DNA from 3 places in the Bradyrhizobium sp. CB82 genome. Region 2 is predicted to be linked to each of the others. Evidence: predicted binding sites of a transcription regulator. Region 2 holds the regulator's gene; each other region holds the start of a gene.
The links. The regulator LexA, encoded in region 2, represses DNA repair genes until DNA is damaged. The targets are predictions, from matches to a motif close to TGTTCNNNNTGTGTTCNG.
Positions count from the first base shown of each region.

Region 1 (7,614 bases), 110 kb from region 2:
CGGCGGGTGACGACCTGCTCACGGAAGCCGACGAAGATCGTCAGCAGGTCCTTCAGATTCATCGTCTGCGGACGGCCGGAGTCCAGCGCCACGCTGTTGACACCGAAGCTCGTCTGCAAAGGCGTGAACTTGTAGAGCTGGTTCAGCACCACGTCGGGCATGGCGTCGCGCTTGAGCTCGACGACGACGCGGTAGCCCTCGCGGTCGGATTCGTCACGCAGGTCGGCTATGCCCTCGATCTTCTTGTCCTTGTAGAGCTCGGCGATGCGCTCGACCATCGTCGCCTTGTTCACCTGATACGGGATCTCGGTGATGACGATCGCTTCGCGCTCTTTTCGGATCGTCTCAAACGCGACCTTGCCGCGCATCACGATGGAGCCGCGACCGAGATGGTAGGCGTTGCGGATGCCCTGGCGACCGAGAATGATACCGCCGGTCGGGAAATCCGGGCCCGGGATGATATTGATGAGATCGTCGATGGTCAGCGACGGATTGTCGATCAACGCCAGGCAGGCGTCGATCACCTCGCCGAGATTGTGCGGCGGGATGTTGGTGGCCATGCCGACGGCGATGCCGCCGGCGCCGTTGACCAGCAGATTGGGGAACCGCGCCGGCAGAACCACCGGCTCCTTGGTCGAGCCGTCGTAATTGTCCTGGAAGTCGACCGTCTCGTTGTCGATATCGTCGAGCAGCTTGAGCGCGATTTTGGTCAGGCGCGACTCGGTGTAGCGCATCGCCGCCGGCGGATCGCCGTCGACCGAGCCGAAATTGCCCTGCCCGTCCACCAGCAGCTCGCGCATCGAGAAGGGCTGCGCCATGCGCACCAGCGCGTCATAGATCGCCTGGTCGCCGTGCGGATGGTATTGACCCATGACGTCGCCGACGATACCGGCCGACTTCTTGTGCTTCTTGTCGGGCGTATAGCCTTCCTCGTTCATCGAGAACAGGATGCGGCGGTGCACCGGCTTCAAGCCGTCGCGCGCATCGGGCAGCGCGCGCGCCACGATCACGCTCATGGCGTAATCGAGGTAGGACTTCTTCATCTCGTCGAGGATCGAGATCGGGCGAATGTCCGAAGGATGCTCCGGCTTGTCGCCGGGCTTGTCGTTATCGTCGTCAGCCAAGGGGGGATCCGGTGAATTTCTGTCCGGGAATCATATAGCGCATCGAGGGTCTGATAACCACCCTCGCGCGCTCCCGGGAGGCGCTTTTTCCGCTTATTTTTCCAACGACTTACGGCTCCCGCGAAGCCTCGTTTGGGGAGGCCGGAACGGGCCCGTTGAAACCCTCTCTCACGAGCCGAAAATCACGTGATGCATGATGCGTCCCGGCAGCAGCGTGAACAACCCCGCGATCACCAGCGCGCCGGCGAATGTGAAGATCATGATGCGCCGATGATCGGCGACGCGGTGGGTGCGGGCCCGCCACACCGCGAGCGGCAGCATCGCGAGCGTGAAGATCGACAAAAGATGGATCGGGCTGAACGGCCCGACCAGCCGGATCTGGTGGATCCAGAACGACGACGAGGCCACGATGGCCATCAGCACCACCCAGATCCAGCCGACGGTCCGGTGCGGCAGGGTGCCTTTGGGGGCGGCAAACTGGACGACGCCGAGCACGAAGGCGGCCATCGCCGCAAAGGCATGGAGCGGGACGGCGGGAGCTGCGTCAAGCAGTGGCGCGAGGGTCATGGCTGCAGCGTCCCAGTTGCGCCCGCAGTTGGCGCAGGCGATGTAAATCGCATTAACATGAAGTTAATACCATTCACATCGCCCAACGTCCAATCCCTTGAGACACGACATTAGCCGAGCCCGCAAGAGACACGCTCCACCAGCCGGTTGATCGGAAATCCTGTCCTTCTGCACGAAGGCTCGCGACGTCCTCAGAACGGGATGTCGTCATCCATATCGCTGTTGCGGCCCCCGCCCGCGGCAACCGCGCGGCGCGGCGCACTGCCGACCGGGCTGCTGGAGCCGAAATCGCCGCCCGGCTCCTCGCCGAAGCTGCCACCTCCGCCGCCGCCACGGCCGTCGAGCATCGTGAGGTTGGAGTTGAAGCCCTGCAGCACCACCTCGGTCGAGTATTTCTCGACGCCGCTCTGGTCGGTCCATTTGCGGGTCTGGAGCGCGCCTTCGACGTAAACTTTCGCGCCCTTCTTCAGATACTGTTCGGCAACCTTCGCGAGGCCCTCGTTGAAGATCACCACGCGGTGCCACTCGGTCTTTTCCTTGCGCTCACCGGTCGCCTTGTCCCGCCAGGTCTCCGATGTTGCGACGCTCAGATTGGCGATCGGCCGCCCGTCCTGGGTGCGGCGGATTTCCGGATCCTTGCCCAGATTTCCGACCAAAATGACCTTGTTGATGCTTCCCGCCATCGCCGCTCTCCACTCCAAACTGCGAAATTGTTCGAAAAAAGCCGGAGCCGTGCCAAAACCGCTCGCTGCCGCCTGCTGAGGGACCCTATACGCTCGCAGGTGTCACCGAGCCCGCGGTCCCGCAGGTTATCCCCATATATAGCACCTGGCCCAGCAATGTTCCAGATTTGTTCCGGGATGGCGGATACGCCCGCAACATGAGGTTGCATGCCCCAGGAAATCATCGGAACCGCATGGAACTTTTCCGAGTTCCCGGCAAACGAAAATACCACTTAACGGTCATTAACTTAGGAACCGCGCAGTTCGCGCGCGACTGTTGCTTTTGGGAGACGGACTCCGCTGCCAAATCAGACTAGGCTCGGCGCGAGATTAATTCATTGGGCGTCGCGCCTGATTGACCGCTTCGGGGACCAGAGAAGCGGCGTAGCCGGAGGGATTGAAATGAAGAAGATTTTGGTGGGGGCCATTGGTGCAGTTGCGCTGAGCCTGTCGGCTCCGGCGAGCGCGGCGGATCTCGCTGCACGTCCGTACGTAAAGGCTCCGCCCCCAGCGATCGCCGCGGTCTACGACTGGAGCGGCTTCTACATCGGCATCAACGGCGGCGGCGGCTCGGCCCACAAGTGCTGGGACTTCGTCACGGTGACAGGCGCTCTCGTGGGCGAGGGTTGCCACAATGCGACCGGCGGCACGGTCGGTGGCCAGATCGGCTATCGCTGGCAGACCGGCCAGTGGGTGTTTGGTTTCGAGGGCCAAGGCAACTGGGCCGACTTCCGGGGCGACAACATCAGCCTCGCCTTCCCGGCGGACCGCAACCGCTCGCAAATCGACGCCTTCGGCCTGATCACCGGCCAGATCGGCTATGCCTGGAACAACGTGCTGTTCTACGTGAAGGGCGGCGGTGCGGTGGTCGGCGACAAGTACGACGTCTTTACCGCGCCGGGCTTCGTCGGTGCCGGCACCTTGGTGGCGTCGGCTCGCGAAACCCGTTGGGGCGGCACGGTTGGCGCCGGCCTCGAATTCGGCTTTACACCGAACTGGTCCGTGGGCGTCGAGTACGACCACATCTTCCTCGGCCATCGCACGATCGGCTTCACGACGCCCGGCGGCGTGTCGGCCGGAAGCGACCGGATCGGCCAGGACGTCGATATGGGCCTCGTCCGCCTGAACTACCGCTGGGGCGGCCCATTGGTCGCGAAGTACTGATCTTCGCCAAAAGCTCCTCTGTTGAAAAGGCCGGCCTCGCGCCGGCCTTTTTGCTGCGCGGGTGCGGCCAACATGAATAGGTCAGTCATCCTCACACATTTTCCGCATGGTGTTGCATCTCGGGTACACAACTAGGAGCTTCGCTGGTGTAAGCACGCCATCAATTGGATCATAGCGTCCGATGCCCTTCCCGAGGGAAGGCAAAAACAGAAACTGGGACTGGGATAATTCAGAAAATGAAGAAGGTTTTGTTGGCTTCGGCCAGTTTGTTCGCACTCAGCACGTTCGCGCCGGCCATGGCTGCCGATCTGGCGGCCCGCCCGTACACCAAGGCACCCATCGCTCCGGTTGCCGTCTATGACTGGACTGGATTCTATATCGGCCTCAACGCGGGCGGTGGCTCGAGCCACAATTGCTGGGATCTGATCAATGTCGGCGGTGTCGCCGGCGGTCCGGTGGCTGAAGGCTGCCACGACGCTACCGGCGGCATGGTCGGTGGCCAGGTCGGCTATCGCTGGCACGCCACGAACTGGGTGTTCGGCCTCGAAGCCCAGGGCGACTGGGCCGATCTCAAGGGGTCGAACACGAGCTTGGCGTTGGGTGGCATCGGTGCGAACAACACCAAGATCGACGCGATCGGCCTGTTCACCGGTCAGGTCGGCTACGCCTGGAGCAGCGTGCTCTGGTACGTGAAGGGCGGCGCTGCCGTCACGCACAACAAGTACCGCGGCACCTTCGTCGGAACCGGCACCGAGTTCGACAGCGCTAGCGAAACGCGCTGGGGTGCGGCGGTCGGCACCGGAGTTGAGTTCGGCTTTGCGCCGAACTGGTCGGTGGCGGTCGAGTACGACCACCTGTTCATGGACAAGCGGGACGTCACCTTCCCTGCGACCGCATTTACAGCCTCCCGCATCGACACCATCAAGCAGGACGTCGACATGGCCACGGTACGCGTGAACTACCGCTTCGGCGGCCCGGTGATCGCGAAGTACTGAGCTTCGCAGACGATCGATTCTCGACGGGAAGGCCGGCCTCGCGCCGGCCTTTTTGTTTGTTCCGGACGCGCACGCCGCGCCGACTCCTGCCACGTCCTGCCAGCGCGCCAACAATCCGTTGACGATTCGCAACTCGCACTGGAAATCCGCCCTCGTTCTTCCTACGTTCGCAGCACCCATTGGCGTCCATCCCCGGTTCCGGGCGAAGGCGCGCCTGAACGCCGGCGCGCGCAGCGCCCGTGGGTATTTCCTTTGGGAATTTTCCTTGGGGACCACCAGGATGGATGAAGTGATCAAGGCGAAGCGCCAACAACAGAACGCGGGATCACACCTGCGCGCAATTACGATTCGTGGCGCGCGAGAGCACAACCTCAAGAACATCGACGTCGAGATTCCCCGCGACAAGCTCGTGGTCTTCACCGGCCTCTCCGGCTCCGGAAAATCCTCCCTCGCCTTCGACACCATCTATGCCGAAGGCCAGCGCCGCTACGTCGAGTCGCTGTCGGCCTACGCGCGCCAATTCCTGGAGATGATGCAGAAGCCGGACGTCGACCAGATCGACGGCCTGTCGCCGGCGATCTCGATCGAGCAGAAGACGACCTCGAAGAACCCGCGCTCCACCGTCGGCACCGTCACCGAGATCTACGACTACATGCGCCTGTTGTGGGCGCGCGTCGGCGTGCCCTATTCGCCCGCGACCGGCCTGCCAATCGAGAGCCAGACCGTCTCGCAGATGGTCGACCGCGTGCTGGCGCTGCCCGAGGGCACCCGCCTCTATCTGCTCGCGCCGGTCGTGCGCGGCCGCAAGGGCGAGTACAAGAAGGAGCTCGCCGAATGGCTCAAGAAGGGCTTTCAGCGCGTCAAGATCGACGGCACCTTCTATGAGCTTGCCGAGGCGCCGACGCTCGACAAGAAATTCCCGCACGACATCGACGTCGTCGTCGATCGCATCGTGGTGCGCGCCGATATCGGTCAGCGCCTTGCTGAGAGCTTTGAGACCGCGCTGAAGCTCGCCGAGGGCCTTGCCGTCGTCGAGTTCGCCGACGCGCCGGCCGCAGCACCTGCGGAAGAGAAAAAGAAGACCGCAAAGATCCACGACAGGAGCGGCCCCGAGCGCATCCTGTTCTCGGAAAAGTTCGCCTGCCCGGTCTCCGGCTTCACCATCCCCGAGATCGAGCCGCGGCTGTTCTCCTTCAACAATCCCTACGGCGCCTGCCCCGCCTGCGGCGGTCTCGGCGTCGAGCAGCATGTCGACGAGGACCTCGTCATCCCCGACAAGGAGCTCTCCCTGCGCAAGGGCGCGATCGCGCCCTGGGCCAAGTCGTCATCGCCCTATTACGAGCAGACGCTGACGGCGCTCGGCAAGCACTACAAGTTCACGCTCGACACCAAGTGGAAGGACCTCGCCAAGAAGACGAAAGACGCGATCCTCTACGGGTCCGGCGAGGACGAGATCAAGTTCTCCTACCAGGACGGCGTTCGCTCCTACGACACCAAGAAGCCGTTCGAGGGCGTCATTACCAACATCAACCGCCGTTACCGCGAGACCGAGAGCGAATGGGCGCGCGAGGAGCTCGCGAAGTACTTTCACGACGTCCCCTGCGAGGCCTGCAAGGGTTTTCGGCTGAAGCCCGAGGCGCTCTGCGTCAAAGTCGGCGGCAAACATATCGGCGAGATCTCGGAGCTGTCGGTGAAGCGCGCCGGCGAATGGTTCGAGACCGTACCCGAAGCGCTGAACAAGCAGCAGAACGAGATCGCGGGTCGCATCCTCAAGGAGATCCGCGAGCGCCTCACCTTCCTGCTCGACGTCGGGCTCAACTATCTCACACTTTCCCGCTCGTCCGGCACGCTGTCCGGCGGCGAAAGCCAGCGTATCCGCCTCGCTTCGCAGATCGGATCGGGGCTGACAGGCGTGCTCTACGTGCTGGACGAGCCGTCGATCGGCCTGCACCAGCGCGACAATGCCCGCCTGCTCGACACGCTGAAGCGCCTGCGCGACCTCGGCAACACCGTGGTCGTGGTCGAGCACGACGAGGACGCCATTCGCCTTGCCGACTACGTCCTCGACATCGGCCCCGGCGCCGGCATGCATGGCGGCCACATCGTCGCCGAAGGCACGCCCGCCGAGATCATGCGCAACCCGAAATCGCTCACCGGCAAGTACCTGACCGGTGAGCTCGAGGTCGAGGTGCCGGAGCGGCGTCCGCCGAACCATCGCCGCACCATCAAGGTGGTCAATGCGCGTGGCAATAACCTCAAGAACGTCACGGCGGAGATTCCGCTCGGCTTGTTCACCTGCGTCACCGGCGTCTCCGGCGGCGGAAAGTCGACGCTGCTGATCGACACGCTCTACCGCGCCATCGCCCGCAAGCTGAACGGCGCCAGCGAAGGCGCCGCCCCGCACGACCGCATCGAGGGCCTCGAGCACATCGACAAGATCATCGACATCGACCAGTCGCCGATCGGACGCACCCCACGCTCGAACCCTGCGACCTACACCGGCGCCTTCACGCCGATCCGCGAATGGTTCGCAGGCCTGCCCGAAGCGAAGGCACGCGGCTACGAGCCCGGCCGCTTCTCCTTCAACGTCAAGGGCGGCCGCTGCGAGGCTTGCCAGGGCGACGGCGTCATCAAGATCGAGATGCACTTCCTGCCCGACGTCTACGTCACCTGCGACGTCTGCAAGGGCAAGCGCTACAACCGCGAGACGCTGGAGGTTCTGTTCAAGGGCAAGAGCATCGCCGACGTGCTCGACATGACCGTCGAGGAAGCCGCCGAGTTCTTCAAGGCGGTCCCGCGCGTCCGCGAAACCTTCAACACGCTGCACCGCGTCGGCCTCGACTACATCCATGTCGGCCAGCAGGCCACCACACTCTCCGGTGGTGAAGCCCAGCGCGTCAAGCTCGCCAAGGAGCTCTCCAAGCGCGCCACCGGCCGCACGCTCTACATCCTGGACGAGCCGACCACCGGCCTGCACTTCCACGACGTGAAGAAGCTCCTGGAGGTGCTGCACGAGCTGGTCGCGCAGGGCAACACTGTCGT
Region 1 is NZ_CP121650.1:5,035,030-5,042,643, forward strand. Features, by position in the region: gene gyrA (DNA gyrase subunit A) at 1-1,124, opposite strand, end outside; gene QA640_RS24530 (DUF2306 domain-containing protein) at 1,293-1,691, opposite strand; gene QA640_RS24535 (single-stranded DNA-binding protein) at 1,883-2,374, opposite strand; gene QA640_RS24540 (outer membrane beta-barrel protein) at 2,816-3,577, shown strand; gene QA640_RS24545 (outer membrane beta-barrel protein) at 3,814-4,572, shown strand; gene uvrA (excinuclease ABC subunit UvrA) at 4,853-7,614, shown strand, end outside.
Region 1: a site for LexA is predicted at 2,532-2,549, ahead of QA640_RS24535 (single-stranded DNA-binding protein). Genes of this name have one in related genera too.

Region 2 (7,614 bases):
GTCCGCGGCGATGACGCCTTCGTCGAGGATGTCGTCGCCCGCGCGGTGAAAAATACCTATGCCGCGTTCTGCCTGACCGTCGACACCGCCCATTACAGCCGTCGTGAACGCGACATCGCCAAGCGCTATGTTCGCGAGAGCCGGCTGCGCGCCACCGGCGGCGACTACCAGAAGGGCCTGGAGTGGCGGACGGTGAAGCTGATCAAGGACAAGTTCGATGTTCCGCTCGTCATCAAGGGCATCGCGACGGCCGAGGACGCGCTGATCGCGCTCGATCACGGCGTCGAGTGGATCTATGTCTCCAACCATGGGGGCCGCCAGCTCGATCACGGCCGCGGCGCCATGCATGTGCTGCCGGAGATCGTCGATGCCGTGAAGGGACGCGCGCAGATCATGGTCGACGGCGGCTTCTGCCGCGGCACCGATATCGTCAAGGCGATCGCCATGGGCGCGGACCTCGTCGGCATCGGACGCCTGCAGTGCTGGGCGCTGGCTGCGGCCGGCCAAGCCGGCATCACGCGGATGCTCGAGCTGCTGGAAGACGAAGTGCTGCGCTGTCTCGGGCTGCTCGGCGCCACCTCGTTTGCCGAAGTGAACGCATCCAGCCTGCATCCGGCGACTGCCACCAACGCGCCGAGCGTGTTCAGCGCGTTCCCGTTGCTCGATATCGAGCCCTATCGTTACTGAAAGGACGCAATGACCTCCCTCCTCTCTCCCGGCAGCGCGGATGCGCTTCTGTTCGATATCGGTCGCGTGGTTCTCGACATCGATTTCTCCAAGGCGATCACCTGCTGGGCGGGACACGCCGGCTGCGAACCGCAATCGATCGTGGCGCGCTATGTCCGCGACGAGGCCTATCGGCTGCATGAGATGGGCAAGATCACCGACGAGGCCTATTTCGACTCGCTGCGGCGCTCGCTGGGGATCGAAATTTCCGACGCGCAGTTCCTGGAGGGGTGGAATGCGATCTTCGCGGGCGAGATGCCCGACATCGCAAGCCTGTTGCCGCGCGCTGCGAAGCACGTGCCGCTCTACGCCTTTTCCAACACCAACCGGCCGCATGTGGAATATTTCTCGAGGGAATATGCCGACGTGCTCGGCCATTTCCGCGAGCTGTATCTGTCCTCGAGCATCGGCCTGCGCAAACCCGATGCGGAGGCCTTCGACCATGTCGTCGCCGCGATCGGAGTACCCGCCGAGCGAATCGTGTTCTTCGACGATCTCGCTGAAAATATCGAAGGCGCGCGGGCACGAGGGCTGACCGCGGTTCACGTGACATCGCCTCACGACGTCGGTGAGGCGCTGAAGGCGCTGGGCTTCTAGGCGGCCGCATTGCTGCGGTCGCTCGCAGTCTCGTTCCCGCCGGATCCAGGAACTTTTTCAGCAAGATGTGGAACCAAGTCACTCTGTGTATTTTTGCACAGAGTTCCCGGAACGGATCTGCCACTCCGGAGTCATATGCCCGTTGGGTTTCTCTACGACGGATGCGTAACGTGTTGGGCAAGACCTACTTCAACAAGCAAGCCTCGATCCTTCTCAAATTCGCCAAGTCAACGTCGAATTCGCAGCTCTCCGCCAAGCTGGTGAGCAAGGCGGCCGATCTGAAAGCGCAGGCTGATCCGCTGCCGGAGAAGGATGTCGGACTGAGGGCGCCCGACGTCGATCCGGACAACGAAACGGGAGCCTCCTGATGTTAGCCGTGAGCCTGGTCGTCGCCGTGGCATGTCTGGCCACCGTCATTCCCGTCTTTCTCGTCATCGAAACGATCACGCGGCGACCCCGGTAAGCACTTTCGACCCACGAGTTGGTCCAGTCGCCACCTTGCGCCCGTATGGTCTCGACTTCCCCCCGGCCGCGCGCCATCGATCCCGGCATCCCCCGTCGCGGTGCCTCGCTCTCCCTCCCCGCGCTACACCGTCGAAACGACAAGCCCATCACTTCCGCCCCGTCTGCCTGTCTTTTGCTTCGACGCCTGCACTCGGCTAGAACGCTGAGCCCGACCGGGATGTTGATTTTCCATGCAGGAGTTTTGTCCGTGGCCCTGATGCCGGTGTCTGATGCGCTCGCGGCAGTGCTGGCGGGCGTCGAGCCCGTGGCGGAGGAGATGGTCGCACTGGAAGCCGCCTACCATCGCGTGCTGGCGCGCGATGTGGCGGCGCGGCGCACGCAGCCGCCGCAGGCGATGTCGGCAATGGACGGCTATGCGGTGCGCGCGGCCGATGCGGCGACGGTGGACGCAGAGCTCACCGTGATCGGCGAGGTCGCGGCCGGTCGACCGTTCACCGGCGTGGTGGGCGCGGGTGAAGCAGTGCGGATCTTCACCGGCGGCGTGGTCCCCGATGGCGCCGATGCGGTGGTGATCCAGGAAGACACGGTCGCCGACGACAGGCGCGTCACGATCAAGGAGGCCGCGATCGTTGGTCGGCACATCCGTCCGGCCGGCGTCGATTTCCACGAGGGCGAGGTGCTTCTGAGGACAGGAGCCCGGCTCACCGAACGAGACCTGTCGCTGGCGGCCGGCATGAACCACCCGGCGCTTGCCGTCCGCCGCCGGCCCAAGGTCGCGATCCTCGCGACCGGCGACGAGCTGGTGATGCCGGGTTCGACGCCCGGCGCGGGCCAGATCGTCTTTTCCAACGGCTACGCCCTGCATGCACTGGCGCGGGCCGAGGGTGCCGAAACGATCGATCTCGGCATTGCCGCCGATACCGTTGCGGCGACCACGGCCGGCATCCGCCGGGGCCGCGAGAGCGGCGCCGACATCCTGATCACGACCGGCGGGGCTTCGGTCGGCGACCACGATCTGGTCAGGCCGGCGCTTCAGGCCGAAGGCTTCGAGATGGCGTTCTGGAAGATTGCGATGCGGCCGGGCAAGCCGATGATGCACGGCCACCTCGGCGCGATGCGGGTGATCGGCCTGCCCGGCAATCCGGTCTCGTCTTATGTCTGCGGCTTCCTGTTCATGGTGCCATTGATTCGCGCGCTTGCAGGCCGCTCTGGCGTCCATCACCGCCGCGAGCGCGCCGTGCTTGGGTGCGACGTCGGGCCTAACGACGTCCGCGAGGACTATCTGCGCGCCCGGCTCGAGGAGCGCGAGGACGGCACGCTGGTGGCCCTTCCCGTCAACCACCAGGACTCCTCGCTGCTTGCGAATCTTGCTGCCGCACAAGCACTTCTCGTGCGCGCACCGTTCGCGCCGAAGGCCGAGGCAGGCACACCTTGCGAGGTGTTGCGGCTGCCCTTGTAAGGGCGATCTGATTCGCGCATGACGCGAACTTCGCTGCGTTCACCCAAAATTAAGTGGTTGCGGAACACATATCGAACATATAGTGTCCGTTCATGATTTGTTTCGAGCATCTAGCGGCTTCTGCTGAATCCGACGTCTCGGAATCGAACGACGTCAACCGGGGGACTTGGTCGAGATGTTAACGCGCAAACAATACGAGCTTCTGCGGTTCATCAGTGAGCGCCTCAAGGAAAGCGGCGTGCCGCCCTCCTTCGACGAAATGAAGGACGCGCTGGATCTGCGCTCGAAGTCGGGCATCCACCGCCTGATCACCGCGCTCGAAGAGCGCGGCTTCATCCGTCGTCTGCCCAATCGCGCGCGCGCCATCGAGGTCATCAAGCTGCCCGAGCTTCAGGCGGCAGGCGCCGGCCGCCGCGGCTTCACGCCGAGCGTCATCGAGGGCAATCTCGGCAAGGTGCGGGGCCCAAGCGCTCCCGCCGACGAGGGCGAGCGTCCGGTCGCCGTGCCCGTGATGGGACGGATCGCGGCCGGTACGCCGATCGAGGCATTGCAAACCCGTAGCCACACCATCAGCGTCCCTCCGGACATGCTCGGCTCGGGCGAGCACTACGCGCTCGAAGTGCGCGGCGATTCGATGGTCGATGCTGGCATCCTGGATGGCGACATGGCGCTGATCCAGCGCAACGAGACCGCCGATACCGGCGACATCGTGGTGGCGCTGATCGACGACGAGGAGGCAACGCTCAAGCGCTTTCGCCGCCGCGGTGCGTCGATCGCGCTGGAGCCCGCCAACACCGCCTATGAGGTGCGCATCCTGCCGCCGAACCGGGTGAAGATTCAGGGCAAACTGATCGGGCTGTACCGGAAGTATTGATTGCCCTCGTCCGGCAGATTGCCGGTCATCGCGCGGCGCCGCGGGGCGGACGGATTGTCCGCTCCGGGTGGATAGCATTTTCGCTTCCTCCGATTATCCCCACACCCTGCGCAGAGCCACATCCTCGAGCGCTGCAGGCGCGAAAGCGCTTTGCACAATGCAGAGGACAAAGCCATGCGACAGATGATTTTCAGCGTGATCTCGGCAGCGCCTTGATCGCGGGATCGGCTTCCGCGAGCGACGCAGCGCAGCACCACCATGCCGTCCGCAAGACGGAGCACGCGGCAAGCGCGCCATTCCGCAATTGCAGCAATGCGATCGCACCTGCCGCGCCGGCGAGGTGGCCCCCTACGGGGTACTCGGCTCCTGCCGGCCAGTGATAAAAGCTCGGATGTGTGAATGGTGTAAACCAAGATAGAGTCGCAGCGAGAGGCTTTGTTCCTCGTTCGCCGGGAAAGATCAGGAAAGATAATGTGATCGGGCGGCGCGCAGACGGGCCGCAGATTTGCCCACAAACGCGATACACTCGAAGGCTTCCACTCTGATAGAGGCCTGCGCCTCCGGGGGGCGCGGACCTGCTATCTCGCATGAGGAGCACTCCGATGTGTGACTACAGCCTACATGCCGTTGCGACCCGCCCCGCTCAAGTCGGCGAGACGATCGTCACGACAACTTTCCGCGGCACCTCGACGCGTGGATTTGCGTCGGAGCGTGATCTCTCGGTTGCCGTCTGCCTCCTGCCCGGCACCGAGCTCGCCTTCGCCGACAACGTCCGCTACGACAATCGCTGGATCTGGACGCGCACCGTCAACTCCCGCGTCGGCAAGTTCGGCAAGGTCGATCCGCACATTCCTGATCGTCATCATGATGCGATCGAATTCCCCGACGGCAACTACGTGCTGGTGACGCAACTCGTCGAAGGCCAGCGTGCCACCGTTCTGCAATTGCCGGTGACGCAGCCGCTCGGCGAGAAGACAGAGCAGCCGGCCGTCGAGCAGCACACGACCACGACGACCCCGACACGTCTGCCGATCGGCTGACGCGTCTTTTAATCCTCGGCCTGCAGGTCGGCCTCCGACGGCGTAGCGTCCTTGCTGTGTAACGTGGCCGGCCGCGGTGCGAGGCTGAGCTCGAAATCGCTATCGCCGGCCCCGGCCGGCGACCAGGGGCGGTTTGCGCCCCTTGCTTTTGCCGTTTGCAGCGTGAACCCGTCGCCGCTCCGCGACAGCGCGAGGGCGCCCTGCGTCTTCAGACGCTCGCGATCCACGACCATCGCCGCGCAATCTGGCGCGGACGGTTTCACCGTCACCACCAGCGCTGCCCGGCCGCAATCATCCGCTAGCGCATCGACGCGCAGCGAGAGCGCGACCAGGCGACCATCGGCGAGCGGCGTTACGCAGCCGGCCTCGTCGCATGAGACGCCGTGGGCGAGCGAGGTATCGGTCGCGCTGCGCGGATCGGCATCGGCGGCAAGCCACTCCTTGAGGAGGAAATTGTCCTTGCCGGTCCGGATCAGGTGCAGCCGGCCGTCCTTGCCGCGCACCGCGACGCTGTGGCCATCGCCTGCGATCAGGATGTCGGGCTGGCGCATATGCAGCGCCCAGCCAAGCGCGAGCGCCAGCACGATGACGCCGGTCCAGCGCAGCGGCGTCCGCAACAGGCCCATCACGATGAGGCCGATGCTGGCGGCAATCAACGGTCCGGTACCGAATGCCGCGACGCGGCCGACTGCGCCCGGCAAGGCCGCCACCCAACGCGCGACTGCGATCATCCAGTCGATGCCGATCCCCATCAACCACCAGAACACGCCGTCGAGTCCGAACGGCGCCGCGATCAAGCCCAACAGGCCGGCGGGCATCACCAGCGCAGAGACCACCGGCATCGCCGCGAGATTGGCGAGCACGCCGAACGGCGTGATGCGATGGAAATGGAAGGCGGCGTAGGGCGTGGTCGCAAGTCCCGCGATCAGCGAGGCCATCAGCAGCATGACGAGCTCGCGGCCGCCCCACAGCGCGATGCGGGCGGTGGCGGAGTGGTCGGGCGACGCGAACAGGTTCGGCATGCCGATCTGCACCAGCGCGACGAGACCAAGCGTTGCCGCGAATGACATCTGAAAGCTCGGATGCACGAGGGCTTCCGGGGCGAGCGCGAGCACGATCAGTGCAGCGACCGCCAGCGTGCGGAAGGTGATGGCACGCCGATCGACCATCACCGCGATCAGCACCACCGCCGTCATGAAGAACGAGCGCTGGGTTGCGACCTCGCCGCCGGACAGCAGCAGGTAAAACGCGGCAGCCATCAGCGCAGCCGCAGCCGACCATTTCTTGATCGGATAGCCGACCGCGAACCCCGGGATCAGCGCCAGCAGCGCGCGCACCGCAAAGAACACGACGCCGGCGACGACCGCCATGTGATAGCCGGAGATCGGTCAAGCAGAGATTTTAGTTAGGAAATACAGCGCTTTAATGCACTCTTGCTTCCCAAGAAATCTCGCTGGGAAGCATCTGGGACGCGGAACAGCCGTTCCCGCTCGATCGCTTGCGCTGCGTCGCGGTAGTTGACCGCGAGCGACCGTAGCCCCGCCTTCTCCTCAGGCATGGCGCTCTCGTCCGCCAGCAGAGCCGTTCGAACCGCCTGAGCTCGCCGATGATGTGCTGATCCCGCCGCATGCCGCCGATCAGACTCCGGCGGAGAGTCACTCGTCAAGACGGCATTCCAGATCCAAGACGCGCAGGACCCCCCGGCCTCCAAGTCCCCCGTGCCGCGGCCGTTTCGTTCAAGCGGCTCAGTGTTAGTGTCTTGTCCCGTTCATCTGATAAATCAGGGCAGCGCAAAACAGCGGCTCGGTGGGCGAGCGAACTTCAACCGCTATGCCTGGCTGCTCATTCCCTAATATCGAGTCCCGCGCCAAGCCGATCAGTGTCTCCGCCGCTTCTATCTCAGCCGCCTTCTGGTTGGGCAACTCCAGGCCTTCTTCGTCAGGGTAGAGATTGCCGCTGTTCCGGATGTCGAAGAAATATCGGGTTGTCATGCCGGACCTCCTTGTCAGACGGCAATCCGAGCCAACCACCGGCGAACAAATTTCGTTCCTAAGTCGGCTAACTACCCAGTCCCAGGGTGTGCTATTTTGACTCATGGAACATCAGGGTGTTGAGTACACAGTAGTCCAGACCATCAATCCATTCGGCTGGAAATGGTCGTTTGAGCGAGAGGGACGAACGCCCAAAACTGGAGTTGCCTTTAGTCGCGCGGAAGCTGTTAGCGCCGCCGAACGAGCAATCAGCCAATCTCTTATAGGGCCGAGACGCCAGTAAGGCCGCCTTAGTGGAAGGCCCGCCAGCGTGAACCGGCGCCCGCCGATCACCGCCCGTGTGACCACCCGGACACGGCGCCGATCTGACCACCACCCGTGAGACCTTTGCGCCGTGGATTTTGTTTTTCTGATACCATTACCCGTACTATCCCGGAGATCCTTGACGCTCGCCTGCACACG
Region 2 is NZ_CP121650.1:5,143,018-5,150,631, forward strand. Features, by position in the region: gene QA640_RS25045 (alpha-hydroxy acid oxidase) at 1-687, shown strand, start outside; gene QA640_RS25050 (HAD-IA family hydrolase) at 697-1,323, shown strand; gene QA640_RS25055 (hypothetical protein) at 1,485-1,691, shown strand; gene glp (gephyrin-like molybdotransferase Glp) at 2,036-3,247, shown strand; gene lexA (transcriptional repressor LexA) at 3,423-4,121, shown strand; gene QA640_RS25070 (hypothetical protein) at 4,724-5,161, shown strand; partial or broken gene QA640_RS25075 (ComEC/Rec2 family competence protein) at 5,170-6,546, opposite strand; gene QA640_RS25080 (hypothetical protein) at 6,567-6,719, opposite strand; gene QA640_RS25085 (hypothetical protein) at 6,913-7,152, opposite strand.

Region 3 (7,614 bases), 1.8 Mb from region 2:
GGCTGTAGGTGAGGCGATGAATGAGATAGGGGTAGCCGTGATAGGCGAAGATCACGGGCTTGTCGCGCGTGAACAGCGAGTCGAAATCGCGATCGCTGAGGCCGTGCGGATGCTGCTCCTTCGGCTGCAGCGTCATGAGGTCGACGACGTTGACGACGCGGATCTTCAGGTCAGGCAGCGCCTTGCGCAAGAGATCGACCGCAGCGAGGGTCTCCAGCGTCGGCACGTCGCCGGCGCAGGCCATCACGACGTCGGGCTCGCCGCCCGAGCTTTCCGTGCCGGCCCAGGTCCAGATGCCGATGCCGGCATCGCAATGCGTCGCCGCGTCGTGCATGGTGAGCCATTGCGGCGCGGGCTGCTTGCCGGCAACGATGACGTTGATGCGGTCATAGGTGCGCAGGCAGTGATCGGCGACCCACAGCAGCGTGTTGGCGTCCGGCGGGAAATAGACGCGGACGATATCGGCCTTCTTGTTGGTGACGAGGTCGACGAAGCCGGGGTCCTGATGGCTGAAGCCATTATGGTCCTGGCGCCAGACATGCGACGTCAGGAGATAATTGAGCGAGGCGATCGGCCGCCGCCACGTCAGCTCGCGCGACACCTTCAGCCATTTGGCGTGCTGGTTGAACATGGAGTCGACGATGTGGATGAAGGCCTCGTAGCAGGAGAAAAAGCCGTGGCGTCCGGTAAGCAGATAGCCTTCGAGCCAGCCCTGGCAGAGATGCTCGCTCAACACCTCCATGACGCGGCCATCCTGGGCGAGGTGCACGTCGTAAGGGTCTGTCGGCTCCATCCAGACGCGTTCGGTCACCTCGAACACGGCGTCGAGCCGGTTTGACGCGGTCTCGTCCGGACCCATGATGCGGAAGTTGCGCGCCTCGGCATTCAGCCTGACGACGTCGCGCAGAAATTTTCCGAGCTCGCGCGTCGCCTCCGCGACCGTCCTGCCCGGCTCGTTCACCTCGACGGCGAAGTTCCGGAAATCGGGCAGCTTCAGCTCGCGCTTCAGGAGGCCACCATTGCCATGGGGATTGGCGCCCATGCGGCGGTCGCCGCCTGGTGCAAGCGCCTGCAACTCGGCGACCAGCGTGCCGTTGCGGTCGAACAGCTCCTCGGGCGCGTAGCTCTTCATCCAGTCTTCGAGCACTTTCAGATGCGCGGGATTTTCGCGGCAATTGGCGACCGGCACCTGGTGCGCGCGCCAAAAACCTTCGACCTTCAGCCCATCGACCTCCTTGGGGCCGGTCCAGCCCTTAGGTGAGCGCAGCACGATCATCGGCCAGCGCGGCCGCTCGATCGTGGTCCTTGTTTCGCGTGCATGCCGCTGGATCGAGCGGATACTCGCCAGCGCCACGTCGAGTGCGTCCGCCATGATCCGGTGCATCGTTTGTGGATCGTCGCCCTCGACGAACAGCGGCTCGTGGCCGTAACCGCGAAAGAGATCGCGGATCTCCTCGTCGCCCATCCGCCCGAGCACGGTGGGATTGGCGATCTTGTAGCCGTTGAGATGCAGGATCGGCAGCACCGCGCCGTCATGGGCGGGATTCAAAAACTTGTTCGAATGCCAGGACGCCGCGAGCGGCCCGGTCTCGGCCTCGCCGTCGCCGACGACGCAGGCCACGATCAGGTCGGGATTGTCGAACGCGGCGCCATAGGCGTGGACCAGCGCGTAGCCGAGCTCGCCGCCCTCATGGATCGAGCCCGGCGTCTCAGGCGCTGCATGGCTCGGAATGCCACCGGGGAAGGAGAACTGCCTGAACAGCTTGCGCAATCCGTCCGTGTCGCGCCCGATGTCTGGGTAGATCTCGCTGTAGCTGCCCTCGAGGTAGGTATTGGCGACCATGCCCGGGCCGCCATGGCCGGGGCCGCAGAGATAGAGGACGCTGAGATCGAGCGTGCGGATCGCGCGGTTGAGATGGGCATAGATGAAGTTCAGCCCCGGCGTCGTGCCCCAATGGCCGAGCAGGCGCGGCTTGATGTGCTCGGGGCGGAGCGGCTCGCGCAGCAGCGGATTGTCCAGGAGGTAGATTTGCCCGACGGATAAGTAGTTTGCGGCGCGCCAGTAGCGATCGAGCAGGTCGAGGTCGTCTGCGCTGGCGCGCGCTTGTTGTTGGCTGGTCATGATGGGGTGACCTTGTTGCGGCTGGTGTCACCAACCCGGTTCCAGGGCGATCGATCCCGTTTCTAGCGGCGTCATCAAACGGCATTGCGACCGGCAACCTTTGCGCGAGGTCAAAATTCCGCGCGCCGACTCCTTTGCATGGGGTTGTTTTGTGGTTTTTACTTTCATGTTCTTGATTTGTTCCTTTTCGGTGCTATCTTGGCTTCATGAGTCGAGCATCCTCTCATGCCCTCAGGCACCCGCCGGTCACGGCGCCCTCCGAGCCGGCGGGTGCACCTTCCGCGTTTCCCGAGCTTGCCGTCGCGATCGACCGCGAGCGCAGGCGCGGGCGTGGCGCCCAGTCCAACGCCAGCGGCCGTTATGAGGCCGAGGTACGCGTCGCCTTCGACGACGGCTGGCAGAGCCTGGAGGAATTGCCGCCGTTCAAGACCACGGTAGCGGTCGACACCTCGCGCAAGGTGATCACCCGCAATGACTCGCCGGATATCGGCTTCGACCGTTCCATCAATCCCTACCGCGGCTGCGAGCATGGCTGTGTCTACTGCTTCGCGCGGCCGACCCACGCCTATCTGGGCCTCTCGCCGGGGCTCGACTTCGAGTCGAAGCTGTTCGCCAAGCCCGACGCGCCGGCGCTCTTGGAGAAGGAACTCGCCGCGACCGGCTACGAGCCGCGGATGATCGCGATCGGCACCAACACCGATCCCTATCAGCCGATCGAGCGCGAGCGGAAAATCATGCGCGGCATTCTCGAAGTGCTGGAGCGCGCGGGACACCCCGTCGGCATCGTGACCAAATCGGCGCTGGTGACGCGCGACATCGACATCCTGTCGCGTATGGCGCAGCGCAACCTTGCCAAGGTCGCGATCTCGGTCACGACGCTCGATCCAAAGCTGGCGCGCACCATGGAACCGCGCGCATCGACGCCGCCCAAGCGCCTGGAGGCGCTGAAGCAGCTTGCGGACGCCGGTATCCCGACGACCGTGATGGTCGCTCCCGTGATCCCCGCGCTGAACGATTCCGAGATCGAACGCATTTTGGACGCGGCCGCGCATGCCGGCATCAAGGAAGCCGCCTACGTGCTGCTGCGGCTGCCGCTCGAAGTCCGCGACCTCTTCCGGGAATGGCTGATGGCGAACTATCCGGATCGCTATCGCCACGTCTTCACGCTGATCCGCGACATGCGCGGCGGCCGCGACTACGACTCGCAATGGGGCACGCGGATGAAGGGCACGGGTCCCATGGCCTGGACCATCGGCCGCCGCTTCGAGATCGCCTGCGAGCGGCTCGGCCTGAACAAGCGCCGCTCGAAGCTGACCACCGACCACTTTGCAAAGCCGAAACGCGGCGGCGAGCAGCTGAGCCTATTCTAGCGTGCAAATTCAACGAGGGCTGTCATGAATAAGGGATTGCCGGTGCCGCGGCTCACGGTCATCACGCTCGGTGTGAGCGACATCCGTGCCAGCATTGCCTTCTATGAGGCGCTCGGGTTTGCGCGCAAGCTGAAGGCCACCTTCGTGGCATCACCCTCGCCTGGAATTGCCGGACGCGCGAGGAGGTCGATACGGTCCTGGCGTTTGCGGTCGACAAGGGAGCCGCATTGCTCAAGGCCGCGCACGAGACCGACTATGGCGGTTATTCCGGCTATTTTGCCGATCCGGACGCCCATCCTTGGGAAGTCGTGGTCGCGCCCGGTATTGACGTCGGCGAGGACCGGCGGGTGCATCTGACCGATTGACGCCTATATCTGAATAACGGGAATTGTCCGAGGTTCCCAGTTGCGCGGGCCGGACCGGCGTGCGCACGATCCCGGCCATGATTCGGGACAAGTCCGCCAGCAAGCCGGCCAAGAACGCCGCGAAGAAGGAGCCCAAAGCGGCCGCGAAGGAGCCTAACGGCGCCGTCAATACCCAAAGGGGCGTCATCGCGATCGCGCCGCCGAGCTTTCGCCGTGAGCGCGCGCTGATCAAGCGCGGCGTCTGGCCGGTCGCCGGCTGCGACGAGGCGGGGCGTGGGCCGCTGGCCGGGCCCGTGGTCGCGGCCGCCGTGATCCTCGACCCGAACCGGATTCCGCGCGGCATCGACGATTCCAAGCGCCTTACGGCCGAGGAGCGCGAAAAGCTGTTCGACAAGATCTGCGCAACCGCGCAGGTCTCGGTCGCCGTCGCCTCGCCGGCGCGCATCGACCGCGACAATATATTGCGCGCCTCGCTGTGGGCGCTGAAGCGCGCGGTGATGGCGCTGCCCGAGGCGCCCCGCCACATCTTCGTCGACGGCCGCGACAGGCTCGACACGCCTTGCGACTGCGAGGCCGTGATCGGCGGCGACGGCCTGGTGCTCTCGATCGCAGCGGCTTCGATCGTCGCGAAAGTGACGCGCGACCGGCTGATGTGCGCGCTGGCGGGGGATTGTCCGGGCTACGGTTTCGAGCAGCACAAGGGCTATGCCGTGCCGGAGCATCTCGAGGCACTGGACCGCCTCGGTCCTTCCATCCACCACCGCAGCTTTTTCGCCCCCGTCGTCGCCGCGCGCGAGAAGCACATGCCCTGGACGGTGGAACCCAAGCGCGATCTGTTCACGGCGGCTGCTGAAGTGGACGTTCAAGTTGAGGCCCAGGCGGAGGCGTCGGTCGTCGACGCCTCTGCGAGCCTCTAAGTCTTTTCCATTAGCCCGGCCCGCGATGTCTTCACCTCGCGCCCCGCTGGCGGGGAGAGGTCGAAACTCAAGCGCAGCTTGAATTTCGGTGAGGGGGTCTCCACGAGTCTGACTGGTCACCGCCCTCGCACTCCCATCATCCCGACCTTCTCCCCGCAAGCGGGGAGAAGGAGAAGAGACTCAGTTGCCACGGCGCGCAGCGCGCTTTATCAAACGCGGACGCGCCGGCTTGGACGGGTTGGCTGCATCATATCGGACGTTGCATGCGGTTTACCTCCCTGGTCATCGAGCTGATCCGCGCCCGGCCGCGGCTGGTGGTGTGGATCGTGGTGCTGCTCCAGGCCGTGATGTGGTTGTTCGTGGCGCTGGTCTTCTACCGCAGCCCGCCCGGCAACCTTGCAACCCTGCTCGCCTTCGGCCGCGAATATCAGGTCGGCACCGAGCTCGGGCCGCCGCTCGCCTTCTGGCTCGCCGACATCGCCTATCGCGCCGCCGGCAGCCACATGATCGGCGTCTATGTGCTGGCCGAGCTCTGCGAGATCGCGACCTTCATCGCGCTCTATCATCTGGCGCGCGCCGTGGTCGGCACCCAGCAAGCGGTGCTCGCCGTGCTCCTGACCATGACGGTGCTGGCGTTCTCCTCGCCTGCGCTCGACTTCGGTCCGATGGTGCTGGCGCGCCCGCTCTGGGCGCTGCTCCTGCTGCATTCCTGGCAGCTCATTGGCCAGCGCCGCGGCAACGCCTGGTTCGCCTGGTCGATCGCCGCCGGCCTGCTGCTGCTGACGACGCCGGCCGCTATCGGTCTGTTGCTGCTGCTCGTTATCTTCGCGGTCGCGACCGAAGGCGGCCGCAGGACGCTGCGCGCGCTCGATCCGATCTATGCGCTCGTCGTTGTTGCCGTGCTGGCGCTGCCTTATGCGATCTGGTTGTTGCGTGCCGAGACGCTGACCATGCCGGTCTTGCCGCAGGTTGAGGATTTGAAGGCCCGCGCGATCAACACGGCCTGGCTGTTCGGCGGCCTCCTGCTTGGCGCGGTCGCGATCCCGGTGCTGACGTTCCTCAACACCAGATGGTTCGCCGGTCAAGCCGAGGACGCACCGATCATCTACCGGCCGCCGGTCGAGCCGCTGGCGCGCAATTTCGTCTACTTCTTCGCCCTGGCGCCCGGGCTTGGCGCCATCCTGGTCTCCGGTCTGTTCGGACTCGACAGCGTTGCGGGCGGAGCGGGCATCGTGCTGGTGATGTCGGGCCTTGCCGTCATCGTCGCCGCCGGCGACTTCATCGCGATGCGCCGCGCCCGCGTGCTGCGCACGGTGTGGGCGGCCGCCGTCGCGGCGCCCGCCGCGGGCGTCGTGCTGGCGGTATTGTTGATGCCGTGGACTGGGACCGGCGAGATCGCGACCTCGATGCCGGCGCGTGCGATCTCGGACTTTTTCGACGACAGCTTTGCCCGCCGCACCAACCAGCGTCTGCGCGCAGTCGCCGGCGAGACGCAGCTTGCGAGCCTGATCGCGCTGCATTCCGGCCGGCCGCATCTTCTCATCGACGCCGAGCCCCAGCGCACCCCCTGGTTCACGCCGGCCAGGTTCAGCGAGACCGGCGGCGTCGTGGTCTGGCGCGCCTCCGACACCGCCGGCACCCCACCGCCGGAGATTGCACAGCGCTTCCCCGGCATCGTGCCCGAAGTGCCGCGCGCCTTCGAATGGCTGGTGAACGGCCGTCAGCCGCTTCTGCGCATCGGCTGGGCCATCGTGCGCCCGAAGGGATCGTGACACTTTCTCGTGCCCCGGACGCAGCGCGGCATGAAATGTGGCGCTGCTGAGCCGGGGCCCATCTCACTGTGGGTCCCGGCTCTGCGAAGCATCGCTTGCGCGCTGCATCGCGTCCGGGACACGAGGCCTACCCCGCCAGCGCCTTCGCGATCGCGCGCAGATCCTGCCAGGCCAGCCGCTTGTAGGACGGCGAGCGCAGCAGGTAGGCCGGATGGAATGTTGGCAGCGCCCGGATGACGCGACCACCCGTGTCGTAGTCGAACCATCGCCCGCGCGTGCGCATGATGCCTTCGCGGGTAGAGAGCAGCGTCTGCGTCGAGGGATTGCCGAGCGTCACCAGCACGTCGGGATTCACGAGCTCGATCTGGCGCTGGATGAAGGGCAGGCAGGTTTGCGTCTCCTGCGGCGTCGGCGTGCGATTGCCGGGCGGCCGCCACGGGATGACGTTGGCGATATAGGCCTTGCTGCGATCGAGCCCGATCGCGCCGATCATGCGGTCGAGCAGCTTGCCGCTGCGCCCGACGAAGGGCAGGCCTTCGATGTCTTCGTCGCGCCCCGGCGCCTCGCCGACGAACATGATGCGCGCTTCCGGGTTGCCGTCGGCGAACACCAGCCGCGTCGCGGTGTTCTTCAAAGCGCAGCCGTCGAAGTTCTGCATCAGCTCGCGCAGCGCCTCCAGCGTTGGCGCGGTCCGCGCCGCCTCGCGCGCCGAGGCGATCGCGACGTCGGGGGCGGGTGCAGCCTCGCCCCGCATCACCGCCGGCGCCGCAACGGGGCGAGGCGCCTCGGCCGGCGAAGCGGCGCGCGCGACCGGGGGCGGCGCGTCCGCCTCGGCGAGCCGATCGATCGGTTCCCCGGCAAGCGCGCAGTCGACGCCGGCCTCCAAATAGAAGGCCAGCAGCTCGCGGACGGTGGGGGCGGGTTCGGGGATCATGGGAAAGTCTGACTATTATATCAGTTTGGGCCGCCCTGCATCCCGGTGAAATGCATTTCCGAGGTTGTCCTGCCCGGAAAAATCGGAAACAAGAGGGCGCAAACGACCGAGGACCGTCTCAAGGGCTGAGATCA
Region 3 is NZ_CP121650.1:6,898,933-6,906,546, reverse strand. Features, by position in the region: gene QA640_RS33525 (phosphoketolase family protein) at 1-2,122, opposite strand, end outside; gene QA640_RS33520 (PA0069 family radical SAM protein) at 2,329-3,492, shown strand; partial or broken gene QA640_RS33515 (VOC family protein) at 3,517-3,857, shown strand; gene QA640_RS33510 (ribonuclease HII) at 3,935-4,774, shown strand; gene QA640_RS33505 (glycosyltransferase family 39 protein) at 5,038-6,546, shown strand; gene QA640_RS33500 (uracil-DNA glycosylase family protein) at 6,674-7,480, opposite strand.
Region 3: a site for LexA is predicted at 2,290-2,307, ahead of QA640_RS33520 (PA0069 family radical SAM protein). Genes of this name have one in related genera too.